Linked DNA regions of Sporomusa sphaeroides DSM 2875. The protein of the gene in region 2 binds, or shares a complex with, the protein of the main gene of each other region. Links are inferred from orthologs where the notes say so. Each region holds a gene or a part of one and is shown on either strand. Other genes may lie near its edges.

Evidence for each region.
Region 1: the proteins of dnaG (region 2) and dnaB are in contact, whole or in part, in a crystal structure (PDB 2R6A), measured with the Geobacillus stearothermophilus proteins. The link is inferred for Sporomusa sphaeroides DSM 2875 from one-to-one orthologs. Residues at the interface, in WP_049624496.1 of Geobacillus stearothermophilus: Lys456, Leu457, Leu458, Pro459, Ala460, Asn463, Ala464, Leu467, Leu535, Leu536, Ile537, Ala538, Gln544, Glu545, Asp548, Tyr549, His552; in WP_033016901.1 of Geobacillus stearothermophilus: Ser13, Glu15, Ala16, Gln18, Glu91, Leu92, Asp94, Ala95, Val96, Pro97, Thr98, Ala99, Ala100, Asn101, Tyr104, Tyr105, Ile108.

What each region holds. Positions count from the first base shown.
Region 1 is NZ_CP146991.1:4,890,531-4,900,398, forward strand. Bases 6,864-9,825 are described here. They hold dnaB (replicative DNA helicase), read right to left. Parts: upstream 9,031-9,825; coding sequence 7,696-9,030; downstream 6,864-7,695. Other genes in these bases: SPSPH_RS22780 (YibE/F family protein), read left to right, coding at 6,864-7,512; lonC (Lon family ATP-dependent protease), read right to left, coding at 9,110-9,825. In the rest of the region: dihydroxyacetone kinase subunit DhaK, read right to left, coding at 1-982; SPSPH_RS22765 (sigma 54-interacting transcriptional regulator), read right to left, coding at 1,168-3,279; SPSPH_RS22770 (sigma-70 family RNA polymerase sigma factor), read right to left, coding at 3,439-4,152; SPSPH_RS22775 (alkaline phosphatase), read left to right, coding at 4,679-6,277; more of SPSPH_RS22780, read left to right, coding at 6,352-6,863; more of lonC, read right to left, coding at 9,826-9,868. UniProt on the Escherichia coli protein: The main replicative DNA helicase, it participates in initiation and elongation during chromosome replication. Travels ahead of the DNA replisome, separating dsDNA into templates for DNA synthesis.
Region 2 is NZ_CP146991.1:2,105,077-2,114,196, forward strand. Bases 6,261-9,120 are described here. They hold dnaG (DNA primase), read left to right. Parts: upstream 6,261-6,710; coding sequence 6,711-8,531; downstream 8,532-9,120. Other genes in these bases: SPSPH_RS09720 (deoxyguanosinetriphosphate triphosphohydrolase), read left to right, coding at 6,261-6,337; rpoD (RNA polymerase sigma factor RpoD), read left to right, coding at 8,588-9,120. Outside these bases: glyQ (glycine--tRNA ligase subunit alpha), read left to right, coding at 161-1,036; glyS (glycine--tRNA ligase subunit beta), read left to right, coding at 1,040-3,103; SPSPH_RS09705 (helix-turn-helix transcriptional regulator), read left to right, coding at 3,172-3,831; SPSPH_RS09710 (pyruvate, water dikinase regulatory protein), read left to right, coding at 3,824-4,645; SPSPH_RS09715 (LptA/OstA family protein), read right to left, coding at 4,728-5,204; more of SPSPH_RS09720, read left to right, coding at 5,339-6,260. UniProt on the Escherichia coli protein: RNA polymerase that catalyzes the synthesis of short RNA molecules used as primers for DNA polymerase during DNA replication.

The DNA.
Region 1 (9,868 bases), 2.8 Mb from region 2 along the record:
CCGGTGTATCTGCCGGCGCCAGCAGCAGTTCTTTGAGCTCGCCGTCCAGCTTTAATACCGTAACCGAAAAACCGGCCATTTCCAGAGAGGTCATGTAGTTGCCGATATAGGTCTTGGCAATGTTGATATTTTTCCCGGCAAGCAGGGCTGCTACCTTGCGGTTAACTACATACAGCTCCATCAGCGGCGTTCCGCCCAGCCCGTTGATCATTACCGCCACTTCCTCACCGGCATTCACCAAAAGATCGTCCAGAATCTTGCCAACAAGGTGCTCTGCGGTTGCATCAGCCGTGCGGAGACTCTCGCGATGGGTTCCCGGTTCTCCATGAATGCCCATACCGATTTCCACTTCGTTATCAGCCAGGGTGAAGCTGGGCTTACCGGCTGCGGGAACAATACAAGGCGACAGCGCCATACCCATGGAACGGACATTGGCAATTACCTTTTCGGCAACCCTTTGGACTTCCGCCAGGTCAGCGCCGGTTTCGGCCTTAGCCCCTGCAATCTTATGGACAAACACGGTACCGGCAATGCCGCGCCGGCCTGTGGTCCAGGTACTGTTTTCCACCGCTACGTCATCATTGACAACCACTTTGGCTACAGCAACCCCATCAGCCTCAGCCATCTCTGCCGCCATTTCAAAATTCATAATGTCGCCGGTATAATTTTTGATGATCAGCAGCACTCCTTTACCGCCATCAACAACCTTAACAGCTTCATATACCTGATCAGGTGTGGGTGAAGTAAACACCGCGCCGGCAACGGCCCCGTCAAGCATACCGCGTCCGACATAGCCGGCATGAGACGGTTCATGACCGCTGCCGCCCCCCGATACCAGTGCAACCTTTCCCTGCACCGGCGAGTTGGCCCGTACCAATACATTAAAGCCTTCTACCCGCTTAACATACTGGGGATGTGCCAATACGGCCCCCTGCAGCATTTCCTCAACAACCTGCTCGGCATCATTAATTATCTTTTTCATTACTTACCCCTCCTCACAAATTACTGATTGTATATATGTCAGTAGCTGCTCATAGTCAGAGCAAGAACTATGCCAGGCAAAGCCGCCTGCCATCTTGCCGGCATATCACCAGGATTAGCGAGAATCGCAGACCTGCACGCCAAAAAGAGCACCCATTTTTTTGCTGGCGCTCTTGTACAAAAATATCAGCTTTCTATATTTTTCTTGATACTTTTTACCATACTGCTACAATTTTCCCAGGATACCGTTTTGGCAATTCCGTACTTTTGCGCTTTGGCTGCCACGGTTTTGTGGGTTAACCCCAGCGCCTTGCCTGCGGCGTTAAAGCTGCCATATACAGCCAAAGCTCTGCTGATAATTTCTTTCTCATACTCCGCCCAGGGCAAAACGGCCTCCTGTCCCAGGGAAGCAGGCAGAGTGATATTGCTGCCGGAAAATAAGCCGGAAGGTTGGTTCTCGCTTTCCCGGAGATATAACGGTAAGTCCGCGGCAGTCAATACTTTGCTGTCAGCAAGTGTGACCATCCGTTCAATGACATTCTCCAGCTCCCGCACATTGCCCGGCCAGCGGTAAGCCATCAAGCCGGTAAGCGCTTCCCCGGTTATTCCGGAAATAATTTTACCTTGTTCGGTAATAATTTTATGTAAAAAATAATCAACCAGCAGCGGTATATCCTCCACCCGTTCCCGCAGCGGCGGCAAGAGAATGGGAATGACGTTGAGCCGGTAATACAGATCTTCCCGGAACTCGCCGTCTTCCACCATCTGCACCAGGTTGCGATTGGTAGCGGCGATAATCCGGACATCCACCCTGATAACAGCTTCACCGCCTACCCGGGTAAATTCTTTTTGCTGCAGCACTCTCAACAGTTTTGCCTGCATACTTTTACTAAGTTCACCAATCTCATCAAGGAAAATCGTTCCCTTATCTGCCAGACTGAATTTACCCGGCTTCTGGCGAACGGCGCCGGTAAACGCGCCTTTTTCATGGCCGAACAGCTCGCTTTCCAACAAGCTGTCAGGAATAGCGGCACAGTTGACTTTGATGAGCGGACCGGCATTACGGCTGCTGGCATAATGGATGCCTTCGGCTACCAATTCCTTGCCGGTACCGCTTTCACCGGAGATCAAAACAGTTGTCCTGCTGGCAGCCGCCTTGGCGGCAACAGCTAAAGCCTCCCGTAGTTTGCCACTGTGTCCAATAAACTTTTCAAAGGACGGTCCGGGTTTTCGGGTTCGCCGCAGTTCCTGTTCCAGATATTCGGCTTTGGCAGAAACATGATTGAGTTTATCTACTAATTTATGTACCTCATTGACACTTTTAACAACAGACACCGCTCCGGTGAGCTCCCCATCCACCAGGATCGGGCTGACATTCGCCACCAGCGTCACGCCATCAGGCTTTACCACAATATTGCCAATAGCCGGCCGGCCTGTGGTCAGGACCCGGCTGCGTATGCCGTCGGGCGACAGGTTGCGGACATTTTGCCCAATCAGGCTCTGGCGCGATTGTTGTACCAGTTCAACATAGGCCGGATTAACGTAAGTTATATACCCCTCCCGGTCGACTACACAGATTCCGTCTTGCACTGAGGCCAATACCAATTGCAAGCGTTCTTTGAGTTCTTTTACTGCCTTCAGTTCACCGGTCACCGCTTCCAGCACCGATATGTCCTCAAAAATAGCCATCGCCCCACGCACTTGCCCATCGGCAATAATAGGCGTCCGGTTAGTCAGGATGGTCCGCAAACCAATGGACTGGCGGCAGCCTATTTCGGCTGCTTTTGTCTCAACAATGCTGTGCAGCCGTGACCCGGGAATAACGCATTGCGCTTTATTGCCTATGGCCTGGCAGACCGGGATACCCAAGATACGCTCTGCCGCCGGATTAAAGATGGTAATCACATCATTTTCATCAGTAACCAGCAAACCATTAGCCATGCTGGCAAATATCTGCCCGGCAGTTAACGCATTATCCTGCAGCACATTATCCACCTGATTCATGATGGCAGCATCGGCCGGCAAAAAATCACTTTCCAGAAAGGCTGCCATTTCAGCAGCCGCGGCAGCCGCGGATAACCCTTCCGCCTCTACCCATAACCGATCCCCCTGCTTGACCCGCAATGCCACCAACGGCATCATGCTGGTTGCCAAAATAGCCGCACCACCCGGGGGCCGGAAATATAGCTGGACTTTTCTGCGGTCTTCAATTTCATACGCCTTTTGTACGATCATAGCTGCCACCCGGGCATGCAAGCCTTTATTATGAGTGATAACCGCCTGTTGTCTACTATCCATGACCGCTCACTCCAGTGCCACAGTAATTCTACTATTATTTTACTGTATGACCGGAGCTTCGTAAAGAAACAGCCCCAATAAAGTAAACCACTCTAAGCTCCCTGTCTGTATCAAGCTGGGAGTTTAGAGTGGCTGACTCGAAAAATGAGCTGCTCTAGCTTATACGGTTGCGCAAAGCAGTCCTGTTTGTACCCGGCCGGAGGTTCCTGGTTGTTTATGCTTCTTGCAAAAACTTTTCCATTCTTTCATATGTAATGCCATCTTTTTGCGTGCTCTTTGGACGGCATTGTCTACCACCTTTTCCTGCAAATTCAGCTTTTGTGCAATTTCCCGCTGTTTGTAGCCTTCAATATATAAGTCAATAACTCTTTTCTCCAGGCGTGACAAAACATTTGCCAGCTCGCCATTAATCTTAGTGATGGTTTCCTTTTCAATAATCATATCGGCAGGGTCATCGGAAGAATTCTTATTAAATACTCCCTGTGATTCGAGTTGGCTTTTTGTGTTTGATGATTCAACTATGGTATTAAGTGAAATTGCTTCATTAAGAATATAGTGTTTTTTACGATTGTGCATGGTAACTGCCGATTTAATTGTGTTCTTGATATTAAGCTCGGCAATCAGACGAAAAGAACTGCCGCGGGCTTCATCATAATGACAAACTGCTTTATACAGGCCGATTAATCCCCATTGGTACATATCGCGGTAATCACCGCCAGGCAAATAATAGATCTTGACATAGCGCAGAATTATTTTGTTATATTTGGATACTATTCTTTCAAACTCTTCATTATTAATTCTTCCGTCATTGTAAAAACACTCTGCCAGCACTTTACCTACCCCTTGTTGTCCAATTTTCGTTATTTTATACAAGTACCTTTGTCCATTGACTGCTATTTACTTGTTTTTCGTCTGTTATATTTAATAGCAAAAATCGTGCCAACGTCTGCAAAGCTTATTGTATCAACATTTGTAAAGGATAACGGTCCGGCAAATTTTGTCATATTGTACAAAATTGTACACTCTGCTGTCAATTTTTGTACAACAGAGTCCATATTTTAAATTCCGTTTTTTTACGAAGTAAGCTGCCACCTTTTTTAGAATGGTATTTTCGTCTTTCATTTAGAAGATAGTTTGAAGGAGCGTGAAAATAATAATTTTTCACACTCTTCTGAATAAGCAGGAATTATAAAAAGAAAGTAGAATATGTATAATCTAGAAGAATATGGGACAGAGATAAAGAAAAGTCCGAATTTCCATCTGGGCAGCACTGACTGCTCTGGTGTTAATTTTGGCTTTTATTTTTTTGCCCAGACAAGAAGGAGGCTCAGGCGGTAGATAGTATTGGCAGATGTTTGTCAGAAAGTCTAAGGTGTATATAAGAAGGAGGAGAGAGTTTATGTTTAAAAAGAAACGATTACCTTTACAGTTAGTGGCTATCTGTTTAGTATTTTTTTTCTGTATTACCTTTATCACAGGATACTCGCCAATAACTGCCCAAGCCGACAAAAGGACTGCTCAGGAGATATCCAGTATTGCTAAAACCAATGTCGATCAAACAGGTGTAAAGCCTAAATATATTTTCTTATTTATTGGTGATGGCATGAGTTTCCCTCAAGCCACAGCATTGGGTCATTATAATGGAACTGTTGACCACAATTTTGTCGGAACCCTGAATAAGCCGACACGCGAAAATATTCCTAAAGCAGAAATGCCCTCCTTTGTCAATTTTCCTGCTGTTGGCGCTGCCACAACCTATGATGCTTCCAAGTTTATTACCGACTCAGCTTCCGCGGCTACAGCCATCGCCTGTAGCGTAAAGACCTTAGACGGCGCGCTTGGCGTTGACCCTTACAACAAGCGCGTTATATCGATTGCAGAACAGTTAAAAGCACAAGCAGGCTATAAGATTGGTATTGTGACAAATGTTTCCCTTGATCATGCAACACCGGCAGGTTTTTATGCGCATCTTCCCAACCGGAACAGTTTTTATGAAATTGGACTGGACTTGATTGCCAGCAATTTTGATTTCTTTGGCGGCGGCGGTTTTAAACAACCTACCGGTAAAGATAAAAATCAAACTCACCTGTTCGAGTTGGCTAAACAAGCCGGCTATAATGTAGCCAATACTTATGAAGACATAAAAGCCTTGAATTCCCGCTCAGGCAAAACCATTGCCATTAATCCCGTTTTGGATAACCCTGGCGATGTGGCCATCCATTATAATATTGACCGTGATGCCGGCGATTTGGCGCTTGCAGATTATGTGCAAAAAGCCATTGATGTTCTAGGCGAAAAGAACAGTTTCTTTATTATGGCTGAGGGCGGCAAAATTGACTGGTCAAGCCATGCCAATGATGCTTATACAACCATTCAGGAAGTGAAAGACCTGGAAAATGCCGTTAATGTAGCAGTGGCTTTTGCCAAAAAGCATCCCAAAGAAACGCTCATTATTGTGACAGGTGATCATGAAACAGGCGGCTTCACCCTGGGCTATAACGGCACCCAATATGACACATATCTCCATTTGCTCCAAAATCAAAAGCTGTCATTTAAACGATTTGCCGATGAATATGTACAGCAATATCGCGACAATAAAGTTCCGTTCGAAACTGCAATGGCTGATGTTAAGCAGCTGTTTGGCCTGATGCTGCCCAACGACCCTGCTGTTGCCGGCATGAAGGATCAGCCTTTGGTCTTGACGGCTAAGGAAGTTGCGCAGCTTCGGGAAGCTTATGCCGTAAGTATGATTCCCTACAAACAGCGCCAGCGCGATAAGGAATACCAAACTACTTACAGCATGTATGATCAAGAGCCGTTCCAAATTGTCATTACCCGTATCTTAAATAGCCGTTCAGGACTTGGCTGGACATCAACTGCCCATACAGGCCTCCCGGTTGCCGTGTATGCCTTGGGAACAGGACAGGATGTATTTAACGGGTTCTATGATAATACCGACATTAGCAAGAAAATCAAAACCCTTGTAGGATTGCACTAATTGCTGATGCACCTGCCGCCTTTCGCATGGGAAGGCGGCAGGTGTAACTTATAACTACTATTGCGAGGTTAACCATGATAAAACAATATTACAACAAATGCGTTACTTCAAAATCCTTTATACCGTCAGTAGTGGTTTTGCTGTCAGTGCTTGTACTCCTCATGCTGCCTGATCGATTCGTAAATCCCGTATACAAGCAATTCGAAACTGCAAAAGCCCGGGTAATATCCGTAAACAATAGCGATATCCAAAGAGCCGGTATTGTGGCGTATGGTCAGCAGCAGTGCATGGTTGAACTGCTGGACGGCAGCTACCAGGGAACGGTTGCCGAAGCCATGAATATGCTGTCCGGTTCTCTGGGAACCGATAAGCAGTATCAGGCAGGAGATATTGCGCTGGTTACAGTGGGCGGAAGCCAAAGCCAGGGAGTCTATAAAATATCAATGGTAGATCATTACCGGCTTAATTATCAGCTGTTGTTTGTCGGCGCCTTTATGCTGCTGCTGATTGTCTTGGCCGGTTGGATTGGCGTGCGGGCTATTTTGGCTTTTGCATTTACCATTCTTTGTATCTGGAAAATGCTGATTCCGCTTTTGCTGGCAGGATACCAGCCGATCTTGTGCGGTCTTTTGATTACAGCTATGCTGACAACAGTCATTATCATCTTGGTATATGGTTTTGACAGGCGATTTATTGCTGCGACAATGGGGTCGCTGTTAGGCACCGGTCTGACGGCGCTATTGGCTATTATTTTTGTTAACATGTCAAAAATTCATGGTGCCGTTATGGACTATTCCGAAAGTCTCTTATATACCGGTTTTCAGCTTAACCTGACAGAAATATTTATTGCCAGCATTTTTATTGCTTCAGCGGGAGCGGTAATGGACATTGCCGTAGATATCACCTCTGCCGTTCATGAAGTGATTGAAGCAAATCCGGCAATTAGCAAAGCGGCAGCTATTAAGGCCGGACTGAACGTTGGCCGCACGGTTATTGGGACAATGAGCACTACTTTGCTGTTGGCCTACTCCGGCGGATACATCGGCCTCCTGATGGTGTTTGTCGCTCAGGGTACGCCGGTGATAAATATATTGAACTTAAATTATATTTCAGCGGAAATATTAAATACGATGATTGGCAGTTTCGGTTTAATTACCGTTGCGCCTTTTACGGCTGTCACCAGCGCGACCTTGCTTACCAGGAAAAAGAGCAATGCGGCTGAAGCCGCTGTATAAGTATATATATTTGGCAGTAGCACGTAAAGAAAACACGGCTTGCGCCAAGCCTTTGGCGACAGCGCAAACCGATGTTGCCCTTATCCTGCTTTTAAGAAAGTTATACTTTCTGTTAGGACAAAAAAATAGAGAAGGCGATAGCCTTCTCTATTTTTGTATTGCTTGCGGCAAAATTCTCTAACCTCACCCTGATATTCTCGATAAATCGCTAAACTTTGTAAATTGTTTATGAAAGAACAGCTGGACGCTGTCAACAGGTCCGTTACGGTGTTTGGCAACAATAATATCGGTAATATTCTTCCGTTCGGTTTCCGGCTCATAATAATCTTCCCGGTAAATAAAGGCAACAATGTCGGCATCCTGCTCAAGTGAACCTGATTCTCTAAGGTCACTAAGCATGGGTTTTTTGACCTGACGGGATTCGACACCCCGGCTGAGCTGGGATAAAGCGATAACAGGCACTTTAAGCTCACGGGCCAGGGCTTTCAAGGAACGGGAAATTTCGGAAATCTCCTGCTGGCGGTTTTCGCTGCGGGAGCTGCCGGTGCCGCCCTGCATGAGCTGAAGATAGTCAATGATAATCAGCTGTAAATCATGTTCAATTTTGAGGCGGCGGGCCTTGGAACGCATCTCCATCACCGTAATACCGGCGGTATCATCAATAAAAATCGGTGCCGCCGCCAGCCGGTCGGCAGCCCGTACCAGCTTGTCCCAGTCATTGTTTTCCAATTCGCCGATTCTAAGGCGTTGCGCGTCAATCGGAGCCTCGGCGCACAGCATCCGCTGCACCAGCTGCTCTTTGGACATCTCCAGACTGAAAAAAGCCACCGCTTTCTTTTCCTTGACGGCAATATTCTGGGCAATATTAAGGACAAACGCTGTTTTACCCATACTGGGACGGGCTGCAATCAGGATAAGATCAGAGGGCTGGAGGCCTGATGTCAGCTTGTCGAGGTCTTTAAACCCGGTTGGCAGCCCCGTAATCCCGCCCTTGGAGGAATATAGCTCCGATACTTTGTCAAATACGTCAAAAATGATATTTTTAATCGAAGCAAATTCCTGGCCGGCCTTGCGGTTGGATACTTCAAGAATCAATTTCTCGGCTTTGTCCATAATTACGGCTACTTCTTCATTGGCTTCATAGCCCATACCGGCCACATGGGTCGCGGTATTGATCAGTTGACGCAATAAGGCTTTTTCCTCCACAATCCGGGCATGGTACATCACATTGGCGGCTGTCGGCACACTGTTGGCCAGTGCCGATACATAAGCAATCCCACCGGCACCCTCAAGCTTTTCGTCCCGGCGCAATACTTCAACTACGGTTACCAGATCGACAGCTTCATTCTTATTGAATAATTCCATCATGGCATTAAAGATCAACCGGTGGGCCTCACGATAAAAATCCTCCGGCCGGATAACTTCCGATACCTTGGAAATAGCCTCGCGTTCAATCATCATAGCGCCCAGTACCGCTTGCTCAGCTTCAACGTTTTGGGGGGGAACGCGGTCAATCATGTAAACTCTCCTCGCTTAAAATGCCGCGCCTGCCGGGATTATCGCACAGAAAACCCGGGTAAGCGCGGCAATTTCATCTCTAAGCTAACTCAGCACTGGCTTCCTGACTTTCCGCAAACAGAATTGCCAACGCTTCCTCGACGGTGGCAACAGGACGAATATCCAGGCCCAGATGACTTTCCGGAATGTCTGACTTATTTTCCTCAGGAATAACCATTGTGGTAATACCGGCTTGTTTGGCACCATAAGCCTTTTCAAAAACACCGCCAACGGCTTTCACCCGGCCTTGGATAGAAATTTCACCGGTAATGGCTACATCCTGACGGATAGGTTTACCGTTTATGGCGGAAATAATGGCTGAAAGAATCGCCGTACCGGCTGACGGGCCGTCAATCCGGCCACCGCCGATAATGTTTATATGCAAATCAAAGCTGGCTAAATCCTGGCCGGTAATTTTCCTGACAACAGCCGCGGCGTTAAATACCGAGTCCTTGGCCATGCTGCCGGCAGTGTCATTAAAGCGAATACTGCCTTTACCCTTTTCTGACGGAAAAGCTACTGCTTCAATTTCCAGGACAGAACCAAGGTAGCCGCTTACCCCCAAGCCAAACACTTTCCCCACTTCCAGGGTAGCTGCTGCCTTACGGTTAACATACGGCGACAACCGGCTGACCTGAGCCACCCGGTACACATCCTCCCGGGTAATGGTAACCGGCTCTTGGGTCTCACCCACCCGCATAAGCGCCATGCTGTAGGCATCTGACAAGATGTTGACAGCTTTCCGGCCTTCGATGGTATAATCGCTAATCAGCTGCGGCACTTCCGGCTCAATGACAAC
Region 2 (9,120 bases):
CCGCAGGAGGAAATCGTCAGAGAGTAAAACCTGCAATAGATTAAGGCGGGGCGCTTCTATGTGCCCAATCAGGGTGGAACCGCGGGAATAACATCTCGTCCCTGTAACTTGATTAAAGTTACTGGGACAAGATGTTTTTATTTTTTTAGGAGGGAATTCTATGACATTCCAGGAGATAATCCTGACATTGCAAAATTTTTGGGCAGAACAAAACTGCATTATTCAGCAGCCTTATGACGTAGAAAAGGGTGCAGGTACGATGAATCCGGCGACTTTTTTACGGGCGCTCGGGCCTGAGCCGTGGAATGTGGCCTATGTTGAGCCATCACGCCGCCCGGCTGACGGACGGTATGGGGATAATCCCAACCGTTTATTCCAGCATCATCAGTATCAGGTTATTATGAAACCTTCACCGGCGAATATTCAGGAATTATATTTAGCCAGTTTGGCGAAACTGGGAATTGAGCCGGAAAAACACGACATCCGCTTCGTGGAAGACAACTGGGAATCCCCTACTTTGGGGGCCTGGGGTTTGGGCTGGGAAGTGTGGCTGGACGGTATGGAAATTACTCAGTTTACTTATTTTCAGCAAGTGGGCAGTATTGATGTTAAACCAGTATCTGTAGAAATTACCTATGGACTGGAACGCTTGGCCATGTATATTCAGGGCAAGGAAAATGTCTTTGATATTGAATGGGTAAATGGTATTACCTATGGTGATGTTTTTCATCGCAATGAAGTGGAACAATCCCATTATAATTTTGAAATTGCCGATACTGAGCTATTATTCAAGCTGTTTGATTTGTACGAAAAAGAAGCCATTCGTATTGTTGAATTGGGTTATGTATTGCCGGCATATGATTATGTGCTAAAATGTTCCCACAGTTTTAATCTGCTTGATGCCCGCGGCGCCATCAGCGTTAGTGAACGTACCGCCTTTATCGGCAGGGTACGGAATCTGGCCCGTCTGTGCGCGCAAGGTTATCTGGAGCAGCGGGAAAATCTCGGCTATCCGCTCCTAAAGGGAGGTAAATAAGCCATGAGCAAAGATCTACTCTTGGAAATTGGAACAGAAGAAATTCCTGCGAAATTTATGCCAGGTGCATTGGCACAATTAGAAAATATAACGAAAACCAAATTGGCGGAACTTAGAATTGCCCACGGCGAGGTCAGGACTGTCGGCACGCCGCGGCGTTTGGCTGTTATCATCAGAGCGGTTGCCGGCAGTCAAGCAGACAAACATAGCGAAAATAAAGGACCATCTGTTAAAATAGCGTTTGCTGAAGATGGCACCCCTACCAAAGCCGCTTTGGGGTTTGCCCGGGGACAGGGTGTTGATCCTTCGGCGCTTGTGGTTAAAGATGGTTATATATACGCTGTTGTCCAGGAAGTAGGTCGGCAGACAACCGAACTTCTGCCAGAACTGTTAACCGATATTATCAATCATTTATCTTTCCCCAAAAGTATGCGCTGGGGACATCTGGATATGCGTTTTGCCCGTCCTATCCGCTGGGTGGTAGCTTTGTTTGGCAGCGAAGTGGTGCCTTTCACTCTGCCGGGAGTAACTTCCGGCAACATGACGCGCGGGCATCGTTTCCTGGGTAAGGCTGAAATCGAAGTGAATTCGGTGGAAGATTACTTTTCCCGGCTTGACGAAAACTACGTTATGGTTGACCCGGATGTACGCCGCCGCGTAATCAGGGAGCAAATTGAAACTTTAGCGCTGAGCCGGGGAGGAACAGCGACCATTGATGCAGAACTTTTGGAAGAAGTAGTTCATTTAGTGGAATATCCCACAGCCTTATGCGGCAGTTTTGAAGAAAAATATCTTAGTTTACCGCCGGAGGCTATTATTACTCCCATGCGTGAGCATCAGCGGTATTTTCCCGTAACCGGCAAAGATGGCAAGCTTTTACCAATGTTTATTACCGTAAGGAATGGCGGTGCCGAGCATATTGACATTGTTTGCCACGGAAACGAGCGGGTATTGAAGGCCAGATTGGCTGACGCCAGGTTCTTTTTTGAAGAAGACCAAAAAGTAGCTTTGACCGACCGGGTGGAGAAACTAAAATCCATAGTATTCCAGGAAGGCTTGGGTACACTCTATGATAAAGTACTGCGTTTAGAACGTTTGGCGGCTGCTATTGGACAGATGCAGGGAATCAGCCAGGAGGAGCTTACTATCGTTAACCGGGGAGCACATCTGGCAAAAGCTGATTTAGTGACAGGCATGGTCTGTGAATTTACCGAACTCCAAGGTATCATGGGGCGGGAATATGCGCTGCTGCATGGCGAAAATCCGGCAGTTGCCCAAGCGATATTTGAGCATTACCTGCCACGGTTTGCCGGTGACATGCTGCCGCAAACAACCGCAGGACGATTAATCAGCATAGCTGATAAGATGGATAATATTGTGGCTACGTTCAGCCGGGGCCTCATTCCCACAGGTTCACAGGACCCGTACGCACTCAGGCGTCAGGCGCTGGGTATTGTACATATTTTAATTGAAGCCAAGTATCCTGTTTCTTTAACAGCGATAGCCGCTCAGGCTATGGATTTATTGGGTATAAGCGATAGTGAGCGGAAGACTAAACTGTTGGCAGACATACAAGATTTTTTCCGTCTGCGGATAAAAAATGTTCTAACAGATGAAGCGTTAAAGTATGATATGATCGATGCCGTATTAGCAGTAGGTGTTGATGATATCTATGATACCTGGTTAAGGGCAAAAGCCATGGCTGTCGAAGGCGGAACTATCGCTATGCAAAAAGCAGTGCAGGCGCTGATTCGTGTCGGAAATTTAGCGAAGAATGCCAGCTCAGAGACTATTGATCCAGGTTTGTTTACAGCCGAGGCTGAACACGCTTTATACAAAGCGTACATCGATGCCCGGGCAGCTGTTGCCAAGCATGAAGCCGAAAAAAATTATCAGGGTGTGCTCACCGTACTGGCCGCTATGGCTGCACCAATTGATGCATTTTTCGGAGCCGTCATGGTTATGGTGGAAGATACGGCTGTCAAAAACAACCGTCTGGCGTTACTAAAAGCCATTTCCGGCCTATCCGCACATACCGCTGATTTAACGAAAATTGTCGTAATATAGTTATTTTTCGCCTGTAGGGAAAATGCGGCTTATGTAGCCTTTCTATCAGCAAAAAGGGGGGGCAGTTATTGGGTTTAACGCCGCGGCAAGAAAAAATTGCTGAGATGGTCAGAACATTAGGCCCGATTACCGGGGAACAAATTGCTGAACGTCTTAGTGTAACCAGAGCCGCCCTTAGGCCTGATTTAGCTATCCTGGTGATGTCCGGTATGGTAGAAGCCCGACCCAAGGTGGGCTACTACTATACCGGCAAAAATACTCTAAGCTTGCTAACTGAACAAGTTAACAGGATAAAAGTTAAGGATGTGCAATCAGTGCCTGTTGTTGTCACCACTGGCACAAGCGCCTATGATGCTGTTGTCACTATGTTCCTGGAAGATGTCGGTTCAGTATATGTTGTTGAACCAGGCGGCATTTTAGGTGGAGTGGTTTCGCGTAAAGATGTGCTTAAGGTGGCTATGGGTGGAAGCGACCTGCATAAAATGCCTGTAAAGGTACTTATGACACCGGTGACGAAAATAATTACAACAACTCCGGAGGAACCAATTTTAACAGCTGCCAAAAAAATTATTGACAACGAGGTGGATAGTCTGCCGGTTGTTGTTCCGGCTAACCTGCAGGGCAACAAAGTTCATGAGCATGAAGTAGTCGGGCGTCTAACTAAAACCAATATTACCAGAGTGTTTGTTGAAATTGGCGAAGGACGAGGAGGAGACAGTTATGGCTAAGCTGCCGATTATTTATGCATTATCAGATTCTCTTGGTGAAACGGCTGAAATGGTGGCTCGCGCTACGGCTAGTCAGTTTAATTCCAGTGAATTTGATATTATCCGGATACCTTATATCAACTCGGTGGAACAAATTGCCGAAACAGTGCAGGAAGCAGCCAACCATTCTTGTGTTATTTGTCATACCTTAGTTTCTCCTGATTTGCGTGAGGCATTATTAGAACAGGCCAAAGAACATAATATTCCGACAATCGATATTATGGGTCCGATGATTGCTGCAGTGCAAGACATCAGTGGCATAACTCCCAGATTAAAACCAGGGCTTATTCATAAACTTGACCAGGAATATTTTAAACGGGTGGAAGCGGTAGAGTTTGCCGTAAAGTATGATGACGGCAAAAACCCCTGGGGGTTGCTAAAAGCCGATATTGTAATTCTTGGTGTTTCGCGCACCTCAAAAACCCCGCTAAGCATGTATTTGGCTCATAAAAAAGTCAAAGTAGCCAATGTGCCGCTTGTGCCGGAAATACCGCCGCCGCAGGAGCTCTTTCAAGTACCGCCTCATCGCACAGTTGGCCTGATTATTGACAAGTTCAAGCTTAATGAAATTCGCAGTGAACGCCTCAAAACAATGGGATTAGGGCCTGATGCCAGCTATGCCAATATTGAGCGGATACACGAGGAGCTTGACTATGCCCGGTCGATTATGCGCCGAGTGCAGTGCCCGATAATTGATGTATCCAATAAAGCTATCGAAGAGACGGCAAACCGGATATTGGAAATTGTTCAGAAAAACAAATTAGCCAATTTGTAAAAAAAATGACGTTTTACGCCAAATAGTAAAAATCCCTGGTACGCATTGCGGCCAGGGATTTTCTTAATCACTTTAAATCATTTTAAAGGAAACTATTAAGTTTGACATTATAGCTGACAGAATCAGCTGACCAATGGCTGCCGTTTTGAGCTACATTAACATTGCCGTTAAAAACAGCTATTTTGGTACGCCAGTTAAATTCCACAGTATCGGCTGTGATAGCTAATCCGTTGCGGGACAGGTTAACGCCACCGTCAATTTTTGCCTTATCCTTAGTGCCGTAGACATATACACTGTCACCGGTAAAATGCACATCATTCTCAGTTACGGTGATGCCGCCCGAACCCCAGATTTCCAGTGAAACCGGGTTAACTTTTGCCTGGCCGGCAGTTATTATCCGGTTTTTCATCTCAATGCGGACGTTGCCATTTAGAACATAAAGACCGGTACTAATATCAAAATATGTACGATCAGCTGTTACTACCGGTTTTGCTGCCGCTGCCAGGCCTGTGAAAAGTACTAAGATTAAAAGAGTGGATAAAAATATTTTGCTTCTCATCCGTTACGCCCCTTTCTATTATATTATTATAACAAATTATTCGGAGTTGTGCTCTGCCAAAATGTGTAATACTGAGAAAAACTAGTCTCATAAAGGGAAATAATGTATAATATATAGAAAAGGAGGCTGAACATATGAAAATTCGTGAGCGCATTGAAGAACAAGAATTTAAAATATTATCCAGTTATGCTGCAAAAAGCCGGGAAGCCGTCCGGGATCATGAAGAACCGCTTTGTGATTTTCGTACAGCCTTTCAACGGGACCGGGATCGCGTGATTCATAGTAAAGCCTTCAGACGTCTTAAACATAAAACGCAAGTGTATATATCTCCTGGTGACCATTACCGTATGCGCATGACGCACAGTTTGGAGGTTGCGCAAATATCCCGGACCATTGCCCGTGGACTCAGGCTTAATGAAGATTTGACAGAAGCCATCGCGTTGGGGCATGATGTCGGACATACTCCTTTTGGACATGCAGGGGAATACGCCTTACGTGACCTTATCGGGCGTTATCATCATAATGAACAAAGCTTACGAGTGGTAGAGCATTTGGAACGGAACGGACAAGGGCTTAACTTGACTGCCGAAGTAAGAGATGGAATTTTAAACCATACAGGCGAAAATAAACCCTTTACGCTTGAGGGTAATATCGTTTGCTACGGCGACCGTATCGCCTATTTGTGTCATGATTATGATGACGGTATTAGGGCCGGCATGCTCAAACCGGTAGATTTACCGGCAAAGGTTTCTAAGGTACTCGGTTCAAACCCCTCCAGCATGATAACTGTTATGGTGTCAGATATTATTACAGAGTCTGATGGAAAAAATGAAATTATTATGTCCGGCCGGGTTAAAGACGCCATGAACGAATTCCGTTCATTCATGTTTAGCAGGATTTATCGTTCAGATGCGCTTGAACCTGACCGGAAAAAGGCTATGTACGTTATTAGCAAACTTTTTGAATCTTACATGTCCGCTCCTGGCAATTTGCCACAGGAATTTTTAGAACGTGAAGAACGATGGGGGCTGCAAACCATTGTTGTTGACTATATTGCCGGTTTGACGGATTTGTATGCCATTAAGCAGTTTGAAAAATTATTTATCCCTGCTACCTGGGGGATACCAAAATAGTCAGCAGAGCTTACACATTAGGCTCTGTTTTTTATCCTAACAGAAAGTAAACTTTCTTAAAACAGGATCAACATCGGCTTGTGCCGTTGCCAGAGGCTCGCACAAGCCGTGTTTTCTTTCTAAACAAATATTATCAGTTTTGTCAAGATGTAAAAGAGGAATTTTGTCATTTATATTGAATAATAATTACTAAAGTGACTGCTGAAAAACACGGTTGCACTGAACTATGCATAAACAACTTTCTATATTTGCTGTTTTTTGGCAGGAATATTACTCTTAATGCAGAATTAAGTCAGATGTTGGAACTATTTGCAGAATCATGTATTAAAAACACAGCAGGAGAATTTGCTCATTGCCTGGATAAGGTGAGTTTATGAAAGATGCGATTTTCGATGATTTTATCGATAGGTTGCGCTCGGAAAGTGATATTGTCAGTATTGTCTCAGACTATGTTGCGTTAAAAAAGAAAGGGAAAAATTACTGGGGATGCTGTCCTTTCCATAACGAGAAGACACCTTCGTTTTCGGTAACTCCGGATAAAGGTTTTTTCTATTGTTTTGGTTGTCAGAGCGGTGGCAATGTTTTCAATTTCCTCATGAAAGTTGAAAGCATTACTTTTTTTGAAGCGGTAAAGCTCTTGGCGAAAAAACTTAACATTCCTATGCCGGAAAAGGAAAAATCCCCGCGCGAGCAAGCCCGGGATCAGGAAATAGCCAAAATATATCAGGTAAACGAGTTAGCCAGAGATTTTTTTCATTCCTGTCTAACCAAAACCAATTATGGTAAACCGGCCCGTGATTATCTGACCAGTCGTGGCATAACTGCTGAATGTATTGATTTTTTTAAACTAGGGTTTGCACCACCATTCTGGGATAAACTATCATCAGCATTCAGTGAAAGAGGCATTACTCTTGATATACTGCTGAAATCAGGGCTGTGTGCTGCCCGGACATCAGGAGATGGCGTTTACGATCGATTCCGTAACCGTATTATGTTTCCGATAAGCGATGTAAGAGGCCGGATTGTAGGTTTCGGTGGCAGAGTTTTGGATGATACTCAGCCTAAATACCTTAATTCACCGGAAACTCAAGTTTTTAATAAGCGCCAGGTACTATACGGCATTGAGAGTGCATATAAGCCTATTCGCGACTTAGGCAAGGTGGTTATTGTTGAAGGTTATCTGGATGCTATCATGCTGTATACTCATGGCATCAAAAATGTAGTGGCATCCCTGGGGACAGCTTTTACACCAGAACAGGCCAGAACCCTCCTGAAACTTAATAACCTTAATACTGAGCTTTTGTTTTCCTATGACAGCGATGCAGCCGGCCAGAATGCAACCCTGCGGGCGCTCAATACTGTGCGGGCGTTAGGCGCAGCTATCAGGGTAGTAACAATACCAGATGGTAAGGATCCGGATGAGTTTATTAGGAAACATGGCAGTGCAGCCTTTGAAGAGTTACTAGCAGCAGCACAGTCTCTGTTGGATTATCAGCTTGACCAAGCGTTAAAATCAGATGATTATTCTACTGTTCAAGGCAAAATTGCTGTTGTTGGCAAACTGGCACCCATTTTGGCCGAGGCAGATAATGCAGTAGAAATCAATGCTCATATTACACGGTTATCTCAGATACTTGCTGTTGATGAAAGCGCTTTACGGAGCGAAATAACAAAATATATAGTTCAGCTTAAAAAGGATAAAAATGTAAAAAACGGGAAAACTATAAACATTGCCTTCTTATATAAACAACCGGCACCAGCAGTAGTTCAGGCTGAACGTCAACTGATTCGTTTGATGTGCGATGATTTATCACTGGTTCCTTATGTATTTGCAAAAATTTTTCCACAAGAATTTCAGGGCGTTTTGCAACAAGAGATAATTAATTTGATATTTAATGCGTATAATATGGAAAAAAATATTACACAGGCAGAACTAAATACAGTTGTAAATAGCTTAAGTGAAAAAGCCAATAACGAATTTTCACATATTATGTTAATGGAAATACAGTTTGAGGATGTAGTCAAATTAGTAGATGATTGTATAAAAACCATTAGGTTAGCTCATTTAACAACATTGTACGAACAACACCGGCTGATGGCCGACGAATTAGAACGCATGGGGGATAGTAGCTTTCTGCAGGAACTGGCGGAAAGTCAGCGAATTAAACATGAAATTAGCAAATTGCATCACTAATAAGCAGGTATGGATAAATCAACTACTATCGATTGCCACGGGAAGGGGGGAAAACTATGGCCGATAAGAAAAATACTTCAGGCGAGCATGTCAATGAGCTATTGCATAAAGGAAAAAAACGCGGTGTGTTAACATATGCCGAAATTATGGATACTATGCAGACCGATGATATGAGTCCTGATGAAATTGATGATATGTATGAAATCTTTAGCAATAAAGGTATTGAAATTGTTGATGATGCCCCGGACAGTGAATTGATTGAAGGCCCTGACATGGCTGAGATTGAATCCACAGCCGAAGAAGTAGATATAGATCTCACCATTCCTGAAGGCATTAACATCGATGACCCTGTTCGTATGTACCTTAAGGAAATTGGCCGGGTACCGCTCTTAACCGCTGATGAAGAAGTGAAACTGGCAAAGCGTATGGAGCAAGGAGACGAGGAGGCCAAACGCCGGCTTGCAGAAGCTAATTTACGACTGGTTGTAAGTATTGCCAAGCGGTATGTTGGCAGGGGGATGCTGTTCCTTGATCTTATTCAAGAAGGTAATTTGGGACTAATTAAGGCTGTAGAAAAATTCGACTACAA